Regions from separate parts of the Synechocystis sp. LKSZ1 genome, predicted to be linked through region 3. Evidence: predicted binding sites of a transcription regulator. Region 3 holds the regulator's gene; each other region holds the start of a gene.

Region 1 (2,270 bases), 320 kb from region 3:
GCCTTCAGCCACAATGGTGGTGTTGTCCTTGGTGATGGTGATGCGGCGGGCTTTACCCAGACTTTCGATCTTGGTGCTTTCCAGTTTCAGACCGGCATCTTCGCTGATCATTTGACCACCGGTGAGGACGGCGATGTCTTCCAGCATTTGTTTGCGACGGTCGCCAAAGCCAGGGGCCTTAACCGCAGCCACGTTCAGGACACCGCGCAGACGGTTAACCACCAAGGTTGCCAGGGCCTCTTTTTCAATGTCTTCAGCGATGATCAGCAGGGGCTTGCCTTGGCGGGCCACTTGCTCCAGCACGGGAACCAGGTCTTGCACCAGGTTGATTTTCTTGTCGGTGATCAGGATAGCCGGATCTTCCATCACGGCTTCCATGCGCTCTGCGTCGGTGACGAAGTAGGGAGAGATGTAGCCTTTGTCAAAGCGCATCCCTTCGGTAATTTCCAGTTCGGTGGTCATGGATTTCCCTTCTTCGAGGGAGATAACGCCTTCTTTACCCACTTTGTCCATAGCGCTGGCAATCATTTGGCCGACTTCTTCGTCGTTACCAGCAGAGATAGCACCCACTTGGGCAATGGCTTTGGAATCTTCGACGGGTTTGGCATGGGCCTTGATCTGCTCGACTAGGAAGTCGGTGGCTCGGTCAATCCCGCGCTTGAGGGCAATGGGATTAGCGCCAGCGGCAACGTTGCGCAGACCTTCTTTGACAATGGCGTGGGCCAGAACCGTAGCCGTGGTGGTTCCATCCCCAGCGACATCATTGGTTTTGGAAGCGGCTTGACGGATCAAAGAAACACCAGTGTTTTCGATGTGGTCTTCGAGTTCGATCTCTTTGGCAATGGTGATCCCGTCATTGATGATTTGGGGCGCGCCAAATTTTTTCTCGAGTACCACGTTGCGACCTTTGGGGCCGAGGGTAACAGCAACGGCTTCTGCCAGGATATCAATACCCCGCTCTAGGGCACGACGAGCATCGTCATTGTAAATAATCGATTTAGCCATGGGAATTAGGACCTCTTATGGGACAACAGTGAAATGTAGAAAAATTCAGAGAAATTCAGTTAACAACACCGAAACTAGGCAACAGCGGCCAAGATATCTTTTTCGGTCAAGAGAACGTAGTCGTCACCGCCGAGTTTGATATCGGTACCGGCATACTTGGAATAGAGAACTTTATCGCCGACTTTCACTTCGACGGGAGAGTAGGTGCCATCATCATTGCGCTTGCCAGGGCCAACAGAAACCACTTCGCCCACCTGGGGTTTTTCTTTGGCGGTATCGGGCAGAAGAATGCCACCAGCGGTTTTTTCTTCGGAAGGACTCACTTTGACCAAAACGCGGTCAGCGAGAGGTTTGACGGTCGTAACGTTAATAGAAATAGCTGCCATGAATCATCCTCCTGATGAAGACTTAAAACAACTCGGCTTTGATGGAGAGTGAGGCATTAGCACTCTTGCCTCACGAGTGCTAATTTAGCCAATGGCAGACCCCTAATGCAACACCCATCTAAGTGTGGTTTCCCGAACTCAGGCTCAATTAGGCTTTCCAGAAAGTGTTTTAGCTGCTGGGCGTATCGAGGTCTAGCGGTTCAGGCAGTCGGGGGAAGTAAGGCTTGCAATTGTTTTTCTATCTGCGCGATGGAGGCTCGAGGGGAAAAGCGGGGCAGAGGTTGTTCCCCTTCGTTGACTTTGCGGCAAAGTACCGGAATTTCGTACTGAAAAGCTTCCCACCAGGCGGGATTCGTGGTGATGTCTCGGATTTCTACCTGCAGGCCGGCAATCTGGGCCAATTTTTCGGCCAGGCCCTCGCAGAGGTGACAGCCGGGCTTACTGTAAAGGATTAATTCCATGCAAAGCTTGGGTTAAAAGACTCAGTTGACGAAGGCCCTCGTTGGCGGGTCAGGGCGTGTTGAGATTATTTTCCCCTATCTGGAAGCTTGAGAGCTTTTTCCCGTCATTGATTTAAGGGCTTCCAACAAAAAAGCCTTTGGGAGTCTTGCCGTGTTTCGACCCCAAAGACTTTTATTTTACTCCTCACACACAAGTCGATTATACCAGCAATTTTGAAAAAGTCCAGCGTTTTTTCTCTAGGCTCCAGCATAATTATTTTTTTCTTAGACAGCGGCGGGGTATGCAGGCGCTGATGGACGAGAGTAGCGGTTTTTTCAGGGCCTTGGGCCTGCGAAAAACGTTGGGATTCCCTGGCCGTTTGAGGGCATTCGGGCCTAGACTGAGAAACGGTGACGCGCGTGAGTAAATATCCCCATG
Region 2 (2,270 bases), 1.1 Mb from region 3:
GCACTCAGGTTGAAAAAGAGAGTGCGAAAACGTTCCTGGAAGGGGGCCAGGGCCGGTTCTCCCTGGTCACTATTGGCCAGCAGGGACTGTACTTCTGCAAAACTGAACTGGCGGTCTACCTGAATGACACTACTCTGGAACTGAAAGGCCGTCAGGGCGCCACTGGCATCGAGGGTGACAAAAAAGGAAAGGGCCAAACGCTCGGCTCCAGGCACCAAGGAACAACGCTGTTGGACAGCATCGGGAAAGAGAGAACATACCTTGTCCCCCAGATAAACTGCCGTTCCCCGTTTGCGGGCAGCCCGGTCAAGAGGAGTATCTTCGGCAATATAGTGGGCGACGTCTGCGATATGAACACCGAGACACCATTGGTCGTCCTGAGCTTCGAGGCTAAAGGCGGTTTCTATCCAAGGATTTAGGCTTTGGAGGCGATCATCGACGAAGGTGAAGGTGAGGAGGGCACGCAGGTCAGCCCGCTGTGAGTATTCCGTGGGGTTGAAACCCAAGGGGAGTTTATCTGCCTGCTGTTGTAGGTCTTCTGGCCACTGGAGGGGCAGATCATGTTTACAACTAACAATATCTGTGTCGGCGGCGGCCTCAGCATCACTCCCGAGGATCTTGGTGATGCGACCCAAGGGGGGATACTCGCCAATGGCATAGCGAACAACCGCCACATGGACAAGGTGATTAATGGCTTGGGTTAGGTCTTGGCCATTGGCCTCTAAATTAAGCTCAAACAATAGTCGGTCATCCAGGGGCACGGCTCGGAAAACCTCCTCGGCCTGTTTGACCTGGGCTAGCAAGGACGGATTGGCCCGTTCCAAGATCAACCGAACTTCTCCTTCCGGTGAACGGCGCCGCGTTCCATCTTTAATGATCCTGACCAAAACCCGGTCGCCATTCCAGGCATTACTCAGGTGGGCCTCCCGCACGTAGATATCATCGGCATCTTCATCATCTTGAATGGCAAAACAGAAGCCCTTACTGGAACAGCGCAATTTGGCCTCGACGACGTTATCTTCCAGCACACGGCGATATTTGCCCCGTTCCTTGACTAAGAGGCCAGCCCGTTCTAAAGCATCTAGAATAATTTGTAATTTCTCGATGGCTAGCTCATCTTCACAACCGAGCTTTTTTTCGAGTACCTTACCGGCGACTAATTTATCATCACTAAAGTGCGAGAGGAGTGTGGCGAGGGAGAAGTCCATGTAATGAGTTTCCTTGGGTGGAGAGGGCGAGGAATGGGCAGATCAGATGTCGTATTTCACGCTGGGGGCGGCAACTGAAGCAAACTGCTTGTCGAGACCACTGCCCTAACCAGGGAAAACGCAAGGGAAACAGCCGGGAAGCATTCTAAACCGAAATTGCAGGGGATTTTAGAACGAATCCAGTCCTTGACGATGGGAGAAAGGAGCATACCCTAAGCTGAGTTAACTGTCCATTGTATCAAGATTGTGGCCCCCTTAAAGACAAAGGGCCAAAACCCAGGGATGGGTAATCCAGATTTTTTGTACCCATTAATCATCGCCGCTCAACTTTCAGGGTTTAGCAGGCTCTGTATCAACAGGGTCAACTCTTTGAGCTTGATGGGTTTACTGAAATAGTAGTTCGCGCCGGCCTTTAAGCATTTCTCTTCATCTCCCTCCATGGCCAAGGCTGTCAGGGCCACAATGGGGAGTTCAGTTAACCCCAATTCCTGCCGAATTTTCCGAATTGCTGTTAGGCCATCCATCACCGGCATTTGAATATCCATTAATACCAAATCAGGACTTTCTTGTTGGATTAAAGCAATGGCGGCTTCGCCATTAGGAGCATGTCGCATCCGATAACCTTTGGCCTCAAAATAGCTCATAACAGTCATGGCGTTAGCTTCATTATCTTCGGCTAACAAAATCAAAAAAGACGAGGAAGTTGCCAGGCTAGGGGCTGGGGCCGACTCCAAATTGGCAATAGACTCAGTCGCGGTGAGGCTATCGGTTGGTATTACCGGTAAGCTGACAGTAAAAGTACTACCTATATCCAAGCGGCTAAACACTTTGACTTCCCCTCCATGCAACTCTACCAGTTGTTTGACCAAGGCTAAACCTAAGCCGGTTCCTTCGTATTGACGATTGAGGGCGCTATCAATTTGTATAAAGGGTTTAAATAGTTTATGCACATTTTCCGGCGCAATGCCAATACCCGTATCGGTAATAGAAATTTCTACAAACGAGGAGGGCCTGGACTGTTCAAGATTCGGCATCGGCTGAACAAGAGAGACTCGTTCAATC
Region 3 (2,270 bases):
CTCAACCCCAACACCCAGACCACTGCTGTTGTCGGAAGAAGGAAAATAATTGTACCCCAAGCGAAAACGGGGCCGGAAACTGGGATCTTGGGCCATCTCCTGGTTAAGGTCGGGGATTTTCTGCAGCCAGCGTTGTAACACAGGGCTCTCCTGAAGAATCTCGGGGTTTAGATCCAACGCTTCAGTTTGAGCCTGGCTGGGTAACGCCAGACTAACCCAACCCACGAACAAGCCCAGAATGCACCAGGGGAATCGAAAAAGGTAAAGCATAGGGACAGCAATAGGCATGATTCCTGGGATGACCAGGCAGTAATTTGGGTTCCCGGCCCTAACCCGAAAGGGTCGCCGAGAGATAGTCGGCAGTGGACTCCACCAAGGGAATCACCTGTTCGTAAAGCATACGGGTTGGCCCAATGACGCTGACACTGCCGACGGGTAAATGGCCCTGACGATAAAAGGCTGAAATCAAGGTACAGGGCCGCATGGATTCTAGGGGATTTTCGGCCCCAATGCGGAGGGTGACGCTAGGCTCGGGACGAGCTGGGCCAGGCCCTTCTCCCACATCAAAAATGACCGGAAAGAGTTGGTCCTGTTCTTGCTCTAGAAGATGCAGGAGCATGTGAACTTGATCCAACTGGGAAAATTCCGGTTGTCGAATTACTTCGGAGACGCCATGGATCACCATAGCGGACGGTGGAGAGGGACGAAAAAACGGTTGTAATTGCTGGAGTAAACCTTGCAGAAAATCTGCATAGCAAGCAAATTCTTGCCCCAGTTCCTGCCAATTAAGGCTAGCCAATTGAGAGAGACGTTGACCCCTAAGTTTATGATTTAAAAAGTTAGAAAGAATCTGTAATTCCTGTTCTAAGAGTTCTTGGTTATCGGCTTCCTGCAAGCTGATGGGGAGATCCAGGGAAAGAGAGTGTGTCTGATAACTATCGGTCACCAAAATGACAACAATCTGTTCCCCTGAAATTTGTACTAACTGGAGGTGGCGTAGTTGAATGACTTGGGTCTGGGGAAAGGTCACTAGGGCAATACAACCACTTAGACCCGCTAAGATCTGGGCCGCCCGTTGCAGAAGAATTTCGAAATTCCAGTGTTCTCCCTGAAGTTTTTGTTGGAGAGATTGTTTAACGGTTTCAGTGTTGGGATTATCTAAATTAATGAGTTGTTCAACGTAAAGACGATAGCCCCAATCGGAAGGAATACGGCCGGCAGAAATATGGGGTTGATAGAGTAGGCCTGCTTTTTCTAAGTGGCCGAGGGCATGGCGAATCGTGGCGGAACTGACACTAAATTTATACTCTTCCACAAGGGTTTTAGAGCCCACTGGTTCGGCAGTGGCAATATAATGCTGGATCGTGGCCCTCAGGATATTTTGATGACGCTCACTTAAAGGTGGTGCGTTAAACATAGCCTCAAGTCGTTATTTATTAAATAAAAAGTTTTTCAAAAAATGATGTGAATATTATCAACCCCAAGCTCAGAAATCAGCTTTTTAGTAGCAGGCTAGGGTACTATCAACAAGCTGGGCATAGGCATGGATACCGCCCACGATATTTTTAACATTGGTAAAGCCAATATTGCGTAGCCAGTGACACATTTGCTCAGAACGAACCCCATGGTGACAAATAACCAGGGTCTCCTTCTGAGGATTATAGCGGGTTTTAATTGTACTAGACCAATGGGTGAAATCACTCAAAGGAAGTACATCAAAACCCTCCAAATGGACAATGGCCACCTCATGGGGTTCTCGCACATCAATCAATTGCAGATCTGGATCGGCTTCAGCCAGGCGCAGGGCCAATTCTTGAACGCTAATTTCGAGATGAGGATGGGGCATGGCTCTAGGCAAAATAAAATCTAGGGTAGCAGGTTTATCAGAGCCGGCCCAATCCTTCTCGTCCGGCCATTATCCTACCGGGGCCAGAGCTGAAGAATCCGCCGCTTGACCTTGATACTGGAGAGCTGCCTGCATTAGGCCCAGAAACAGAGGATGGGCCTGATTGGGGCGGGAATGAAATTCAGGGTGGAATTGACAGGCAATAAAAAAGGGATGCTGGGGATATTCCACAATCTCCACTAAACGCCCATCGGGGGAAGTTCCACTCACCACAAAACCCGTTTCTAAGAACCGTGTCCGGTAGGCATTGTTAAATTCATAGCGGTGGCGATGGCGTTCGTAGATCACTTCCTGTTGGTAGAGGGAAAAGGCCAGGGTATCCGGGGCCAAGCGACAGGGGTAGAGGCCAAGCCGCATCGTACCG

Evidence for each region. The regulator HrcA, encoded in region 3, represses chaperone genes, less so after heat shock. The targets are predictions, from matches to a motif close to TTAGCACTCNNNNNNNNNGAGTGCTAA.
Region 1: a site for HrcA is predicted at 1,448-1,474, ahead of groES (co-chaperone GroES). Genes of this name have one in related genera too.
Region 2: a site for HrcA is predicted at 1,455-1,481, ahead of ABXS88_RS11150 (ribonuclease R family protein). Genes of this name have one in related genera too.

Annotation. Positions count from the first base shown of each region.
Region 1 covers NZ_AP031572.1:3,268,176-3,270,445, forward strand. The annotation lists gene groL (chaperonin GroEL) at 1-1,005, opposite strand, end outside; gene groES (co-chaperone GroES) at 1,080-1,391, opposite strand; gene ABXS88_RS14765 (glutaredoxin family protein) at 1,592-1,852, opposite strand; gene ABXS88_RS14770 (ABC-F family ATP-binding cassette domain-containing protein) at 2,268-2,270, shown strand, end outside.
Region 2 covers NZ_AP031572.1:2,447,103-2,449,372, forward strand. The annotation lists gene ABXS88_RS11150 (ribonuclease R family protein) at 1-1,208, opposite strand, end outside; gene ABXS88_RS11155 (GAF domain-containing protein) at 1,532-2,270, opposite strand, start outside.
Region 3 covers NZ_AP031572.1:3,592,104-3,594,373, reverse strand. The annotation lists gene ABXS88_RS16305 (hypothetical protein) at 1-141, opposite strand, end outside; gene hrcA (heat-inducible transcriptional repressor HrcA) at 329-1,417, opposite strand; gene ABXS88_RS16295 (rhodanese-like domain-containing protein) at 1,502-1,846, opposite strand; gene pyrG (glutamine hydrolyzing CTP synthase) at 1,916-2,270, opposite strand, start outside.